DNA from 2 places in the Kitasatospora sp. NPDC085895 genome. Region 1 is predicted to be linked to the other one. Evidence: riboswitches for the same ligand, from Rfam matches in the RefSeq annotation. Region 1 holds a riboswitch; the other holds the start of a gene.

Evidence for each region. A riboswitch is a leader RNA that binds a small molecule or an ion and turns the genes downstream of it on or off. The one in region 1 is predicted to bind thiamine pyrophosphate.
Region 2: another riboswitch for thiamine pyrophosphate. It lies ahead of thiO (glycine oxidase ThiO); the one in region 1 lies ahead of thiC (phosphomethylpyrimidine synthase ThiC).

Annotation. Positions count from the first base shown of each region.
Region 1 is NZ_JBFBJY010000064.1:5,110-13,173, reverse strand. Features, by position in the region: gene AB0442_RS30490 (class I adenylate-forming enzyme family protein) at 1-291, opposite strand, end outside; gene AB0442_RS30485 (glycosyltransferase family 2 protein) at 303-1,043, opposite strand; gene AB0442_RS30480 (ketoacyl-ACP synthase III) at 1,040-2,050, opposite strand; gene AB0442_RS30475 (VC0807 family protein) at 2,260-2,970, shown strand; gene AB0442_RS30470 (hypothetical protein) at 3,061-4,041, shown strand; gene AB0442_RS30465 (SPFH domain-containing protein) at 4,116-5,588, opposite strand; gene AB0442_RS30460 (hypothetical protein) at 5,748-5,951, opposite strand; TPP riboswitch at 6,050-6,181, shown strand; gene thiC (phosphomethylpyrimidine synthase ThiC) at 6,177-7,994, shown strand.
Region 2 is NZ_JBFBJY010000012.1:151,404-159,467, reverse strand. Features, by position in the region: gene thiE (thiamine phosphate synthase) at 93-737, opposite strand; gene AB0442_RS10950 (Rv2175c family DNA-binding protein) at 737-1,102, opposite strand; gene AB0442_RS10945 (FAD-dependent oxidoreductase) at 1,221-2,423, opposite strand; TPP riboswitch at 2,491-2,603, shown strand; gene thiO (glycine oxidase ThiO) at 2,598-3,752, shown strand; gene thiS (sulfur carrier protein ThiS) at 3,746-3,970, shown strand; gene AB0442_RS10930 (thiazole synthase) at 3,973-4,770, shown strand; gene pknB (Stk1 family PASTA domain-containing Ser/Thr kinase) at 4,910-6,658, shown strand; gene AB0442_RS10920 (sulfite oxidase-like oxidoreductase) at 6,683-7,312, opposite strand; gene bfr (bacterioferritin) at 7,502-7,981, shown strand; gene AB0442_RS10910 ((2Fe-2S)-binding protein) at 8,007-8,064, opposite strand, start outside.

The sequences.
Region 1 (8,064 bases):
GGCGACCAGCACGTCGGGACCGGCGGACGGGTCGAGGACGGCGGCGCGCAGGCCGAGCCGGTGCGCGGCGAGCATCAGGGCCAGGGCGCGCGGCCCGGGCCGGACGGCGACACCGAGGGTGTCCCCGGCGGTCAGCCCGTGGCCGTGGTGCAGCGCGGCGGCGTACCGGTCGGCGAGGTCGGCGATCTCGCCGCAGCGGGCCCGCACCCGGACGGAGCCGCTGCGGGTGCAGCCGAGGACGGCCGGGCGGTCCGCGCCTTCGCGCAGCACCCGGCTGAGGTGGTCGAGCACGTCCGGCTCCTTCATCGGGGGTCGACGGAGCGGCCGCCGCTGCCCCGCTCCAGGTACCAGCGGGCGGTGCCGAGGACGCCGTAGGCGCGGATCCGGCGGGTGGAGTTCTGCACCACCATGTCGCGCTGCTGCACGATCGCGGTGGTGTGCCGGCGGACCCGGTTGATGAAGGTGCGGTCGGTCGGCGAGGGCCGGCGCGGCATCCCGCCGACCGCCTCGTACAGGGCCGCGGTGATCGCCATGTTGTTGCCCGCGTGCATCCGGTAGGGCACCAGGAAGCCGTGCCGGCGGTGGTGCGCGGGACGGATCCGGCCGAAGAAGGCACCCGTCACCACCAGGGCCCGGAACACCCGGCGGCCGACCGGCCCGTGCTCGTCGCGCCGGGCGGTGATGTGACCGCAGACCAGGCCGCGGGAGGCGAGCATCCCGGCGCGGGCGGCGGCCGTCCAGCCGGGCTCCGGCAGGCAGTCGGCGTCGGTGCGGGCGAGCAGGGCGGCGCCGTGCGCGATGGCGTGCCGGAACCCGGTGTCGACGGCGCAGCCGACGCCCTTCTCCGGCTCCACCAGGACGTGCACCGGGAAGGGCGCCCCGGCGGCGAACTCCTCGACCACGGCGACCGTCCGGTCGTCCGAGGCGTTGTCCACCACCAGCAGCGTGAAGTCGGTGTCCCGCTGCGCGGCCAGGGCGCGCAGGGTGCCGCCGATCCGGGTCTCCTCGCGGTACGCGGGGACGACCACCCAGAGCGTGGTCACGGCACCTCCCAGACCATCGTCATCAGGCTGACACCACCGCCGAGGCCGACCATCAGCACCTTGTCGCCGGAGGCGAGTCGGCCGTGGATCCGGTCGAGCTGGACGCCGAGGGTGGCGCTGGCCACGTTGCCCAGCTCGGGCACGGTCAGCACCAGCTTCTCCTCCGGCACCCCGGTGAGCTCCACGAAGCGCTCCAGGTAGGGCAGCGTCACCTGGTGCACCAGCACCCGGGCGTAGGCGTCCCAGCCGAGGCCGGTGCGGGCCGCCACCCGGGTCAGGATGTCGCCGCCGATCTTCTCGAAGACGCCGCGCAACTCCTTGCCGCCGCCCCGGAAGTAGCTGTACTCGTCGCCGCGCGGGTGGCGCGAGCCGCCGCCGGGTATCCCGCCGACCGCCCAGTGCTCGGAGGCCGTCTCGGTCTCCACGTCGAGGATCCCGCCGCGCTCGACCGGCTCGACGACCACGGCCGCACCCGCGTCGCCGAAGGTGTAGCCGGCGAAGCCGTCCCGGAAGTCGGCCAGACCGGACGGGTCGCGGCGCATCGCCCGGCTGGGCGTCTCACCGGTGACCACCAGGGCGCGCCGGGCCCGTCCGGCGAGGATCATCGCGCGGGCCACGTCGATGCCGTTGATGAAGCTGTTGCAGGCGTTGGAGACGTCGAACGCGTGCGCCCGGGAGCCGAGTTCGGCCTGCACCAGGTGGGCGGTGGCGGGTTCGCAGACGTCCCGGGTGGCGGAGGCGTACACCAGCAGGTCGATGTCGAGCGGGTCGTACCCGGCGCCGTCGAGGGCGTTCCGGGCGGCGGTCAGGGCCAGCGTGGAGGCGTACTCGTCGTCGGCGGCGAAGCGGCGGGTCACGATGCCCGTGGCCTTCTCGAACATCCGCTCGGGGAGCCGGAGCCCGCTGCCCGCCACCACCTCGTCCTGGAGCTGTTGCGACGTCAGCACCCGGGCCGGCAGGCCGGCGCCCACCGCGGTGATGCCCACGCTCGGGAATCGAAGGTCCATGCCCGCCATGCTGCCGGGGCACGGGCGCCCACGGCCTGAGTACCCGTACTCAGGACCGACCGGTGTTCCCCCCGACCTCCCTGCCGGGACGCGGCCGTGACATCCGTCATGCGGATCCCGGTGCGGCCGACACTGCCGGGCGACCCCCCGTCCACGGGATTCTCGATGCATCGGGAACAGGGCACCACCGACAACGGGGAGCGGACACCATGGCCACCATCACCACCACCGCGGCGATCGACACGACCGAGCACGCCGAGCAGACCGCGAAGAGCGGCCGCAGCGAGGCCACCGCCACCAAGCTGGCGGCGCTCAGGCCGCTCGCGGTCGACGTCGCCGTCCCGCTCGGCGTCTACTTCGCCGCGCACAGCGCCCTCGGCCTCGGCCTGGTGCCCTCGCTGGCGCTCTCCAGCGCCGTCCCGGCCGTCCGCACCGTCGCCGGACTGCTCCGCGAGCGCACCCTCAACGGGCTCGCGCTGCTCATGCTGGTGGTCAACACCGCCGGCATCGCGCTCTCCGCGATCAGCGGCGACCCGCGGCTGATGCTCGCCAAGGACGGCGCGATCAGCAGCATCATCGGCATCTCGATCATCGTCTCGGCCTTCGGCCGCCGCCCGCTGATGACCGCCGGCCTCAAGCCCTTCATCGTCAAGGGCATCGCCGCCCGGGACGCCGCCTGGGACCGGCTGGCCGCCGGCTCGGCCGCCTTCCGCCGTCAGGAGCGCACCTTCTCGCTCGTCTGGGGCTCCGTCCTGGTCGCCGAGTGCGTCGCCCGGGTCGTCGGCGCCTACACCCTGCCGGTGGAGACCATGGCCTGGCTCGGCACCGTCTTCCTGGTCGCCGCGATCGGCGTCGGCATCCTCGCCGGCAACAAGGTCGCCGAGCGGATCGCCGAGCAGGTCGTCGCCGACGCCGAGTGACCCGAACGCCCCACCGGGCACACCCGGGACCGACCACCCGCACCGAGCACCCGACCACCAGCCGCACCACGACCACGGGGACCGACCGCCATGCGCGCCAAGGGCATCAACTACGACACCGGCTTCACCCCCGACGGGCGGTCCTCCCGGCCGCACTTCGACCCGGCCGAGGTCCGTGCCGAGATGCGCAGCATCGCCGAGGACCTGCACTGCACGGCCGTCCGGATCACCGGTGCCGACCTGGAGCGGATCGCCCTGGCCGCCGAGCACGCCGCCGCGCACGGCCTGGAGGTCTGGTTCGCGCCCTTCCCCTGCGGCCTGGACGAGCGGGCCATGCGACCCGTCCTGCTGGACTGCGCCCGCCGCGCCGAGCGGCTGCGGGCCGCCGGCGCCGAGGTGCTCCTCGTCCTCGGCTGCGAACTCACCCTCTTCGCCGACGGGTTCCTGCCCGGCGCCGACCTCGGCGAGCGGATCGCCGCCCTCCTCCACCCCGGGACCCGGCAGGCCGTGCCCGCCGCGACCGCCCGCCTCGACGCCTTCCTCGCCGACACCGCCGCCGTCTGCCGCGCCGCGTTCGGCGGCCGGATCACCTATGCCTCCGGCGTCTGGGAGCGGATCGACTGGACGCCCTTCGACCTGGTCGCCGTCGACGCCTACCGGGACGCCCACAACGCCGCCCGCTACCGCGACGAGCTGCGCGCCCACTCCGCCCACGGCAAGCCGGTGGCCGTCACCGAGTTCGGCTGCTGCACCTACGCCGGTGCCGGCGACCGCGGCGGCCTCGGCTGGGACGTGATCGACCGCACCGCGCAGCCGCCCGCCGTCCGCGCCGGACTCGTCCGCGACGAGCAGGAGCAGGTGCGGTACCTGCAGGAGCTGCTGCCGGTCTTCGAGGAGGAGGGCGTGGACGCCGCCTTCTGGTTCACCTGGGCCGGCTACCGCGCCCCGCACCGCCCCGACGACCCGGCCCACGACCTCGACCTCGGCTCGTACGGCGCGGTCGCCCTGGAGGACGGCGTCCGCCGCCCCAAGGCCGTCTTCACCGCCCTCGCCGAGGCCTACCGGGCCTGACCCGGCCCGCCCGCCCCCGGACACGCAGCAGCCCGCCCCGCCGCACACCGCGGCCGGGCGGGCTGCCGCCGTGCTCAGCCCTCCGCGCCCTCCTGGACGGGGATGGCGTGGCTCACCGCGCGCCCGGCGGCGGCCACCGGCTCGGCCGGAGCCTGCTGCTGGCCCATCGCGGCGAGCAGCTGCCGGGCCAGACCGAGACCCGTGCCGCCCATGGTGAGCGCCTTGGCCATCATCTCGCCCATGCCCTCGGCGCCGTTCAGCAGCACCATGTGCTCGACGTTGCCGAAGGCCTCCGCGCCGGCCCGGACGATCTCCGGCCAGTTCTCCGCCAACTGCTGCGCGACGACCGCCTCCTGGTTCTCCGCCAGGGCCGACGCCCGCGCCTTGATCGCCTCCGCCTCGGCCAGACCGAGCGCACGGGCCGCCTCGGCCGCCGCCAGGCCCTTGGCCTCCGCGGCCGCCGCCTCGGCCTGGCCGGTCGCCCGGGTGGCCTCGGCCGCGGCCAGACCGCGGGCCTTGGTGGCCTCCGCCTCCGCGGTGGCGGCGATCTTCACCCGGTTCGCCTCGGCCGCGGCCTTCAGCTCGGTCTCCCGGGCCAGCGCCTCGGCCGCCGAGATCCGGGCGTCGCGGTCGGCCTGCGCCTTCGTCCGGGTCTCGTACGCCCGGGCGTCGGCCGGCTTGCGGACGTCCGCCTGCAGCTGCTGCTCCTTGCGGTCCGCCTCCAGCTCGGCCACCTTGGTCTCCTGGACGACGACCTCCTGCCGGGCCGCGGCCTGCGCCAGCGGACCGGCCTGGAACGCCCGGGCCTGCGCCGTCTCCAGCTCGGCCTGGTAACCGGCCTGCTGGATGCCGGAGTTGCGGGTGGCCTCGGCCTTGCGGGCGAAGGCCTCCTGCTCGGCCTCGGTGGCCCGGCGGTCCGCCTCCGCGGCCGCGATCCGGGCGTCCCGCTGCACCGCGGCGGCGTGCGGGGCGGCCAGGTTGGTGATGTAGCCGGTCGGGTCGAGGATCTCCTGGATCTGCAGCGAGTCGATGATCAGGCCGAGCTTCTCCATCTCGCTGCCGGACGCGGCCCGGGTCTCCCCGGTCATCCGCTCCCGGTCGCGGATCATGTCCTCGACCGTCAACCCGCCGACGATGGACCGCAGATGGCCGGCGAAGACGTTGTGGACCCGGTGGCCCATCATCTTCTGCTGGTCGAGGAAGCGGCGGGCGGCATTGGCGATCGACACCGGGTCGTCGCCGACCTTGAAGATCACCACACCCTTGACGTGCACCGGGATGCCCTGCGACGTCACGCACTCGACGTCCAGCTCGGCCTCGTTGAGGTCCAGCGAGAGCCGGCGCACCACCTGGACACCGGGCAGCACCAGCGTGCCGCGCCCGGTGACGATGCGGAATCCGAGCCCGTCCGCGACCCCTTCGGAGCGGTGCCGGGACCCGGAGATGATCAGTGCCTCGTTCGGTTCGGCGACCCGCCACATGAGCTTGAAGAGCACGACCAGGACGACGATGGAAGCCGCGACGGCCCCCGCGATGCCGATCAACATCGGCTGATTCCCCCTTCAGGGCACGCCGGTGTCCCGTGGCTGCGCTCTGGTGTGCAGGAAGGCGCGGTAGCCGGCGGCAGCAGGAGATTCTGCGCCTGTCGTGATCGCGGGGGAAGGGCCCGGCGGCCGTGTTTCGCCCAGGAGTGCGTCAAGATTCCGTCAAAGGACCGCCGCGACGTACACCGTGCGCGGCGGCTGGTACTCCACGACCACCACCGGGGTGCCCACCGCCAGCTCCTCGCCCGGCACCGCCGGATACGCCAGGAAGGCCTCCGTCCCGTGCCGTTCGGGGACGAACACCATCACCTCGCCCACCAGCCCCGGCCCCGTCCGCCCGGTCACCCGCCCTGTGCTGCCCACCATGCCGGCCAGTCTGCCGTGCCCGTCCACTGGCCGGAACCCGTCTGGACCTGCCACGACGCTGCCGCTACGGTGTTGACGTCTTGCTGCAGGCATCCGCCTGCAGCCAACGGGAGCTCGGAGCACCGGGCTGAGAGGGCGCTGAAAGGTCCGCGGTACACGGACCGACCGCTGCGCCGACCGCAGGAACCTGACCGGGTAATGCCGGCGTAGGGAGTAGAGGGTCTCATGACCACCTTTGAAGCACAGCCGCAGTCTGTCTCCGGCCGGGGCGTCAGCAGCGCGTCCACCGGCTACCCGACCCCGGCCTGGCGCAAGGCCCACCGCGAGGGCAGCCGCCCCGACCTCCGGGTGCCGTACCGGGAGGTCCTCCTCACCAACGGCCGCACCGTCCCGCTGTACGACACCTCCGGCCCGTACACCGACCCCTCCTACGAGCCCGACGTGCGGCGCGGCCTGCCCGCCCTGCGCGACGCCTGGATCCGCCAGCGCGGCGACGTCGAGGAGTACGAGGGCCGCGAGGCCCGCCCCGAGGACGACGGCATCAAGCACACCTCGCCGCGCGGCGGGAACCTCCGCAACCTCGACGCGGTCTTCCCCGGCCGCCCGCGGCGCCCGCTGCGCGGCCGGGCCGGCGCCGCCGTCACCCAGCTCGCGTACGCCAAGCAGGGCGTGATCACGCCCGAGATGGAGTTCGTGGCGCTGCGCGAGGGGCTCGCCCCGGAGTTCGTCCGCGACGAGGTCGCCCGCGGCCGGGCCGTCATCCCGGTCAACGTGAACCACCCCGAGGTCGAGCCGGCGATCATCGGCACCAACTTCCTGGTGAAGATCAACGCCAACATCGGCAACTCCGCGGTCACCTCCTCGATCGAGGAGGAGGTCGAGAAGATGACCTGGGCGACCCGATGGGGCGCCGACACCGTCATGGACCTCTCGACCGGCCGCAACATCCACACCACCCGCGAGTGGATCCTGCGCAACTCCCCCGTGCCGATCGGCACCGTGCCGCTCTACCAGGCGCTGGAGAAGGTCGACGGCCGGGCCGAGGACCTCAGCTGGGAGGTCTACCGCGACACCGTCGTCGAGCAGTGCGAGCAGGGCGTCGACTACATGACCGTGCACGCCGGCGTGCTGCTGCGCTACGTGCCGCTGACCGCCCGCCGCAAGACCGGCATCGTCTCCCGCGGCGGCTCGATCATGGCCGCCTGGTGCCTGGCGCACCACGAGGAGAACTTCCTCTACACCAACTTCGAGGAGCTCTGCGACATCCTCGCCGCGTACGACGTCACCTTCTCGCTCGGTGACGGCCTGCGCCCGGGGTCGATCGCGGACGCCAACGACGAGGCCCAGTTCGCGGAGCTGCAGACGCTCGGCGAGCTCGGCCGGATCGCCCGCGAGCGCAACGTCCAGGTGATGATCGAGGGCCCGGGCCACGTCCCGATGCACAAGATCAAGGAGAACATGGACCTCCAGAAGGAGATCTGCGACGAGGCGCCCTTCTACACCCTCGGCCCGCTCACCACGGACGTCGCGCCCGGCTACGACCACATCACCTCGGGCATCGGCGCCGCGATGATCGCCTGGTGGGGCACCGCCATGCTCTGCTACGTCACGCCCAAGGAGCACCTGGGCCTACCCAACCGGGACGACGTGAAGACCGGCGTCATCACCTACAAGATCGCCGCCCACGCGGCCGACCTCGCCAAGGGCCACCCCGGCGCCCAGGCCTGGGACGACGCGCTCTCCGACGCGCGCTTCGAGTTCCGCTGGGAGGACCAGTTCAACCTGGCCCTCGACCCCGAGACCGCCCGCGACTTCCACGACGAGACGCTGCCCGCCGAGCCCGCCAAGACCGCGCACTTCTGCTCCATGTGCGGGCCGAAGTTCTGCTCGATGAAGATCAGTCAGAAGATCCGCGACGAGCACGGCGACGGCTCCACCGCGGTCGCCTCCGGCTACGACGCCGAGGCGCTGGCCGGCATGGCCGAGAAGTCCGCGGAGTTCGCCGCCCAGGGCAACCGGGTCTACCTGCCGCTGGCGGACTGAGACCGGTACCGACCGCGCTGCTCCGGGAGGTGGAGGGGGCCTCCCGGGGCAGCGCTCCGCCGTTGGGCGT
Region 2 (8,064 bases), on a different contig from region 1:
CAGCGAGCCCTTGGCATCAATCATCTAGGGGAAATCCGTAGAGGCGCCCCCACGCGCCCCTGTGGTACCCCCCTGCTGGGCCTGCTTGGCCCTCAGGCGTCGCGGATGCGGCGGGCCAGGGAGGCCGCGGCCGCGCCCGGGTCCTCGGCGGCGGTGATGGCGCGGACGACGACGATCCGTCGCGCCCCCGCGGCGAGCACCTCGTCGAGGTTGGTCCCGTCGATGCCGCCGATGGCGAACCACGGACGGTCCGTCACGGCCTTCGCCGCGTAGGAGACCAGGCCGAGGCCGGGGGCCGGGCGGCCGGGCTTGGTGGGGGTGGGCCAGACGGGGCCGGTGCAGAAGTAGTCGACGCCGGCCTCGGCGACCGCCGCGTCGACCTCGGCCTCGGCGTGGCAGGACCGCCCGATCAGGACGTCCTCGCCGAGGATCGCGCGGGCCGCCGGCACCGGCAGGTCGTCCTGCCCGAGGTGCAGCACCTGCGGTCCGGCGGCGTGCGCCACGTCCGCCCGGTCGTTGACCGCGAAGAGCTTGCCGTGGCGGCGGGCCGCGTCGGCGAAGACCTCCAGGTACTCCAGCTCTTGGCGGGCCTCCAGGTTCTTGTCCCGGAGCTGGACGATGTCCACCCCGCCGGCCAGCACCGCGTCGAGGAACTCGGCCAGGTCGCCCTGCTCGCGGCGGGCGTCGGTGCACAGGTAGAGCCGGGCGTCGGCCAGCTGCTCGCGCGGGTCGGCCATCAGAGCGCCATCGCCTGGGCGCGGCGCTTGACCTCGGTGGCACGGTTCTCGTGCAGGGCCTGGATGGGGCTGCCGGGCAGCGACGGGTCCTCGGTGAAGAGCCACTCGAGGATCTCCTCGTCGCTGAAACCGGAGTCGCGCAGGACGGTCAGGGTGCCGATCAGGTGCTTGACCGGACCGTCCGGCGTGATGAACGCGGCGGGCACCTGCAGCGACCTGTTCTCGCCGCGGCGGACGGCCAGCAGGGTGTTGGCCTTCACCATGTTGCGGACCTCCGTGACCTGCACACCCCACAGTTCGGAGATGTCGGGCAGGTACATCCAGGCCGGGACCAGGGCGTCAATCTTGGGATCGATCTCACTCACGGCACCAGACTGCCACCTGCCGGGCCCCGCGCGCACGCAGCCCGCCCGGCCCGCCCGGTACCGATGACGGATCGTGACCGGACGACCGCCGGGGACGGCGGCCCCGGGTGGGCGCGGCTCAGGCCGCGGCGGCCTTCAGCTGGACGGCCGGGTCGGCGGCGCGGGCGCGGTCCAGCGGGGTGCCGCGCTCGATGAGCCGCTTCGCCTGGTTGAGGTCGCGGGGCCGGTCCACGGCGAGCAGGGCGACGGCGGCGCCGCCGCGCAGCCACAGCACCGACCAGGACGGCTCGTCGGGGCTGCCGCGCCACAGCAGCTCGTCGGCGTCGGCGTGCCGGCCGGCGTACTGGACCATGCGCCCGAACTGCTCGGACCAGAAGTACGGCACCGGGTCGTAGGGGGTGTCGGAGCCGAGCAGCGAGGCGGCCGCGGCGGCGCCGGACTGCAGGGCGTGGTCCCAGTGCTGGACGGTGAGCCGGGTGCCGGAGCGGCGCGAGGGGTAGGAGGTGCAGTCGCCGGCCGCCCACACGCCGGGGGCGCCGGTGCGCAGCCGCTCGTCGACCAGGACGGCGCCGGCCGCGTCGAGGGCGACGCCGGAGCCGGCCAGCCAGCGGGTGGCGGGGCGGGCGCCGATGCCGACGACGACGTGGTCGGCGTCGATCCGGCTGCCGTCGGCGAGCAGCAGGCCGGCGGGTTCGACGGCGGCGACGCCGGTGCCGCAGCGCAGGTCGACGCCGGCGTCCGCGTACCAGCGGGCCATCAGGGCGCCGAGCTCGGCGGGCAGGACTCCGGGCAGCGGTGCGGGGCCGGCCTCGACGACGGTCACGTGGCAGCCGAGCTGCCGGGCGACGGTGGCGGTCTCGGCGCCGATCCAGCCGGCGCCGACCAGGGCGATCCGGGTGCCGGGGGTGAGGTCGGCGCGCAGCGCGAGGGCGTCGTCGAGGGTTCGCAGCATGCGGGTGCCGGCGGCGGCGGGCAGGGTGGTGGCCTCGGCGCCGGTGGCGATCACCAGGGCGTCGTGGGCGAGCGGGCCGGCGTCGGTGTGCAGGACGCCGGGTTCGAGGCCGGTGGCGCGGCGGCCGAGCAGCAGCTCGACGCCGAGCTGCTCCCAGTCGATGTCGAAGGCGGTGGAGTCGCTCTTGCCGAGCAGGACGTCCTTGGAGAGCGGCGGCCGGTCGTACGGGCGGTGCGGCTCGTCGCCGACCAGCGCGACCGTCCCGCGGAAGCCGCCCTGGCGCAGGGCGAGGGCGCACTGGGCGCCGGCCATGCCGGTGCCGGCGATCAGGACGCGGTCCGTTCCGTTCAGCTCTGCCACGGCGGCCACCCTATCGCCGGGGTGTCCGGCCCGTGTACGCCCTTTCGGGGTGGGCGACACCCGGCGTTATGGTGGGTGCACACCACACGGGAGCCCGGAGCACCGGGCTGAGAGGCGGGCTGGAGCGGCCTGCGACCGTCCGAACCTGATCCGGGTCATGCCGGCGAAGGGAGAATCAGCGACGTGGCACGGTCCCATTCAGACGTGCTGGTGGTCGGCGGCGGCATCATCGGGCTCGGCGTCGCCTGGCGGGCGGCGCAGCGCGGCCTGGCCGTGGCCCTGGTCGATCCCGTGCCCGGCGGCGGTGCAGCGCAGGTCGCGGCGGGCATGCTGGCGCCGGTGACGGAGCTGCAGTACGGCGAGGAGCCGCTGCTGCGCCTGGGCATGGCGTCGAACGAGCGGTACGCCGCGTTCGCGGCCGAGCTGACCGAAGTGACGGGCCTGGACACCGGCTACCGGCGGACCGGGACGCTGGCGGTGGCGCTGGACGCGGACGACCGCGAGGAACTGCGCGAGTTGCACGCCTTCCAGGCCCGGCTGGGCCTGGACTCGCAGTGGCTGACCGGCCGGGAGTGCCGCCGGCTGGAGCCGATGCTGGCGCCGGGGGTGCGCGGCGGCCTGCTGGTCACCGGGGACCACCAGGTGGACGGGCGGCGCCTCGCCCGGGCGCTGGTGGTGGCCTGCGAGCGGGCCGGGGTGGTGCTGCACCGGGAGTCCGCGGTCGAGCTGCTGGTCGAGGAGGGCCGGGCGGCCGGGGTGCGGACGGACGGCGGCGCCGAGCTCGCGGCCGGACGGACGGTGCTGGCGGCGGGCTGCCGCAGCCATCTGCTGCCCGGTCTGCCGGAGGGGGTGCTGCCGCCGGTGCGGCCGGTGAAGGGCCAGGTGCTGCGGCTGCGGATTCCGGAGGCGTACCGGCCGTTCCTCTCGCGCAACGTGCGGGCGGTGGTCCGCGGGCAGCACATCTACCTGGTACCGCGGGCGGACGGCGAGCTGGTGATCGGCGCGACCAGCGAGGAGCAGGGCTTCGACACCACGGTGACCGCCGGCGGGGTCTACGAACTGCTGCGCGACGCCCACGAGTTGGTACCGGGTCTGACCGAGCTGCCGCTGGTGGAGACCGGTGCCGGGCTGCGGCCCGGCTCGCCCGACAACGCGCCGCTGCTCGGCCCGACCCGGCTGCCCGGGCTGGTCGCCGCCACCGGCCACTACCGCAACGGCGTGCTGCTGACGCCGGTGACCGCCGACCTGCTCGGCGAGCACCTGGCGACCGGGAGCGTCCCGGAGCTCGCCGCCCCCTTCTCCCCCGACCGTTTCCACGCGAAGGCCCTCGCATGCTGAACACCGATCCGGTGCCCGTCCCCCTGACCGTCAACGGCGAGCCGCAGGAACTGCCTCCGGGCACCACGCTGGCCGAGGTGGTGGCCCGGGTGTCCGCCGCGAACACCGGGGTGGCGGCGGCGGTCAACGAGGCCGTGGTGCCGCGCGGCGCCTGGCCGGCCACCGTGCTCGGCGCGGGCGACCGGGTGGAGATCCTCACCGCCGTCCAGGGAGGCTGACGATGGCCGACGACCTGTTCACGATCGCGGGCACGGCGTTCACCTCGCGCCTGATCATGGGCACCGGCGGCGCCCCCAGCCTGGACGTGCTGGAGCAGGCGCTGCAGGTGTCCGGCACCGAGCTGACCACGGTCGCGATGCGCCGGGTCAACGCCTCGACCCAGGGGTCGGTGCTCGACGTGCTGACCCGCAACGGGATCCGGGTGCTGCCCAACACGGCGGGCTGCTTCACCGCCGGCGAGGCGGTGCTGACGGCCCGTCTGGCCCGCGAGGCGCTCGGCACCGACTGGGTGAAGCTGGAGGTGATCGCGGACGAGCGGACGCTGCTGCCCGACCCGATCGAACTGCTGGACGCCGCCGAGACCCTGGTCGACGACGGTTTCACGGTGCTGCCGTACACCAACGACGACCCGGTGCTGGCGCGGAAGCTGGAGGACGTCGGCTGCGCGGCGATCATGCCGCTGGGGTCGCCGATCGGCTCGGGCCTGGGGATCCGCAACCCGCACAACTTCCAGCTGATCGTGGAGGGCGCGGGCGTGCCGGTCGTCCTGGACGCCGGCGCGGGCACCGCCTCCGACGTGGCGCTGGCGATGGAGCTGGGCTGCTCGGCGGTGATGCTGGCCTCGGCGGTGACGCGGGCTCAGGACCCGGTGCTGATGGCGGACGCGATGAAGCGGGCCGCCGAGGCCGGCCGGCTGGCGTACCGCGCGGGCCGCATCCCGCGCCGCTTCCACGCCGAGGCCTCCTCCCAGATGGCCGGCCGCGCCCACCTCGACACCCGCGAACACCCGGCGTTCTAGGGCGACCCCCGCGCGCGCGCCCCCGACTCGGCCGCCCCCGGGGGCGCGATCGCATGTCTCAACATCGGCACAACCGCACCGGAGGCGGCGCCGTGCCGGGCCGGGGGTCACCCCTGCGCCCTACACTCCTCGGGTGGACATGACGCTCGACGACCCCCTGATCGGTGCCCTGCTCGACGGCCGGTACCGGGTTGATCGGCGCATCGCCGTCGGGGGCATGGCCACGGTGTACCGCGGGACGGACACCCGGCTGGACCGCGTCGTCGCGCTGAAGGTGATGCACCCGGCGCTGGCCGCCGACGGCGGCAACGAGTTCACCGGCCGGTTCATCCGCGAGGCGAAGGCCGTGGCGCGGCTGTCCCACCCGAACGTGGTGAACGTCTTCGACCAGGGCGCGGACGGCCGGGCGGTGTTCCTGGCGATGGAGTACGTGCCCGGGCGGACCTTGCGCGACCTGCTGCGCGACCGCGGGGCGCTGTCGGCCCGGGCCGCGCTGGACATCCTGGAGCCGGTGCTGGCGGCGCTCGGCGCGGCGCACCGGGCGGGCCTGGTGCACCGGGACGTCAAGCCGGAGAACGTGCTGATCACCGACGGCGGCATGGTGAAGGTCGCGGACTTCGGCCTGGTGCGGCTGCTGACCGGCACGGAGGGCGCGGGCGACGCCGTCACCAGCACCACCTCGACCGGCACGGTGCTCGGCACCGTCTCCTACCTCGCGCCGGAGCAGATCCGCCAGGACGGCCCGACCGACCAGCGGGTCGACGTGTACGCGGCCGGCATCCTGCTGTACGAGATGCTGACCGGCGCCAAGCCGCACACCGGTGAGAACGCCATGCAGGTGATCTACCGGCACCTGAACGAGGACGTCCCGGCGCCGTCGCTGGCCGCCCCCGGGGTGGGCCGCGAGCTGGACGCCATAGTGGCTGCCGCGACCGCCCGCGACCCGCAGGCCCGCCCGTGGGACGCGGTGGAGATGCTGGCCGCGCTGCAGCGGGCCCGCCGGGCGCTCACCCCGGCGCAGCTGGACGCCGAGCCGCCGGCCTCGACCCGGCCGACCCCGCAGTACCCGACCGGTGAGGTCACCGCGGTGGTGGACCGCCCGGTGGAGCGCACCAGCGTGCTGGACGTGCCGGCCGACCTGCTGACGCCGCCGCGGCCGTACGACGAGTCGGTGCCGGCCCGGCCGCCCCGTGCGCCGCGGCCGCCGCGCTCGCGCGCCCCGCTGATCTGGGGCGCGGTGATCGCGGTGGTGCTGCTGCTGGTCGGCGGGGCGACGTACCTGCTCTCGGACGGGCTGTACACGACGGTGCCGACCGTGCTCGGGCAGACCGAGGCGCAGGCGGTGGCGACCCTGGACAGGTCGGGGCTGCGCGGCACGTTCAGCCAGCAGTTCAGCGAGACCGTGACGGCCGGGCAGGTGATCTCCACCGATCCCGGGGTGGGCGCCCGGGCCCGCAAGAGCGATCCGGTGAAGGTGGTGCTGTCCAAGGGGCCGGACCGGGTGGCGGTGCCGCCGCTGGAGGGCCTGCCGCTGGAGCAGGCCCGCAAGGCGCTCACCGATGCCAGGCTGACCCCGGGGACGACCCGGGAGGCGTTCGACGACGACGCGCCCGAGGGTTCGGTGATCAGCGCGGAGCCGGGCGCCGGCACCTCGGTCAGCCCGAACACGCCGGTCGCGCTGGTGGTCAGCAAGGGCATGCAGCCGGTGCCGGACGTGGTCGGCCTGAGCAAGGACGACGCCACGAAGGCGCTGACCGACGCCGGTTTCAAGGTGCAGGCCACGGGGCTGAACCTGTTCGGCACCGGCAAGGTCTCCGCACAGGTGCCCAAGGCCGGCACCCCCCGTGCGCAGGGCAGCACCGTGGTGATCAGCTTCGGGCTGTTCTAGCGGGTCGTCGGGGGCCGGCGGCCGTCAGCGCAGCGGTCCGTCGCCCGGCTCCTCCTGGTAGGAGTAGCGCTGCTCGGCCCACGGGTCGGCGAGGTTGTGGTAGCCCCGCTCCTCCCAGAAGCCGCGGCGGTCGGCCCGCATGTACTCGACCCCGCGGACCCACTTGGGGCCCTTCCAGGCGTACAGGTGCGGCACCACGAGGCGGACGGGGAAGCCGTGCTCGACGGTGAGCGGCTCGCCGTTGCGGTGGGTGGCGAAGACGGTCTGCGGGTCGGTGAAGTCGGCGAGCCGCAGGTTGGCGCTGTAGCCGTACTCGGCCCAGACCATGACGTGGGTGACGCCGGGGGCCGGTGGCACCAGGTCGAGGACGGTCTTGGCGGCGACGCCGCCCCACTCGTTGCCAAGCATCGAGAAGCGGGTGACGCAGTGCAGGTCGCCGCGGACGGTCACCCGCGGCAGGGCGTGGAAGCCCTCGAAGTCCCAGCGGTGCTTCTCGGCCGAGGCGGTCGCCCCGAACACCTGGAAGTCCCAGCTCTGCGGCTTGAAGCGGGGCACCGGTCCGTAGTGCAGCACCGGCCAGCCGCGCTGGAGGCGCTGGCCGGGAGGGAGCCGCGGGTCGGACGGCTGCGGTGGTTCCGGTTCGTACTGACCCATGCCTCCATGGTCGCAGACGGCGGACGGTCCGTGTCGCGCGCCCCTCGTGCACGCCCCCTCTATCGAACCCGCACATCGGGAAATCGGACATTAGCCATAGACCGGGGTAAGTGTGAACTTACTGGAAACCGTGCCCGCTCCAGTGCCACCATGCGGGCAAGCGACGGACGGCTATCAGGAAGGCACGCCATGCAGGGCGACCCCGAGGTCATCGAGTTCCTCAACGAGCAGCTCACCGCCGAGCTCACCGCCATCAACCAGTACTTCCTGCACGCCAAGATGCAGGAGAACAACGGCTGGACGAAGCTCGCCGCCTACACCCGGCACGAGTCCTTCGACGAGATGAAGCACGCGGAGACGCTGACCGACCGGATCCTCTTCCTGGACGGCCTGCCCAACTACCAGCGGCTGTTCCACGTCCGGATCGGCCAGACGGTCAAGGAGATGTTCGAGGCCGACCGGCAGGTCGAGGTCGAGGCGATCGACCGGCTGCGCCGCGGCATCGTCGTCATGCGGGCCAAGAACGACGTCACCTCGGCCAACATCTTCGAGGCGATCCTCGCCGACGAGGAGCACCACATCGACTACCTGGACACCCAGCTCGAACTGCTGGAGAAGCTCGGCGAGCCGCTCTACCTGGCCCAGCTCATCGAGCAGCCGGAGAGCTGAGGGCCCGGCGCCGCCGGCGGGACCCCTAGGCGGCCTCGAGACCGCGCTCGGGCGCGGTCTCAACCGCGGGATCGGCCAGCCCC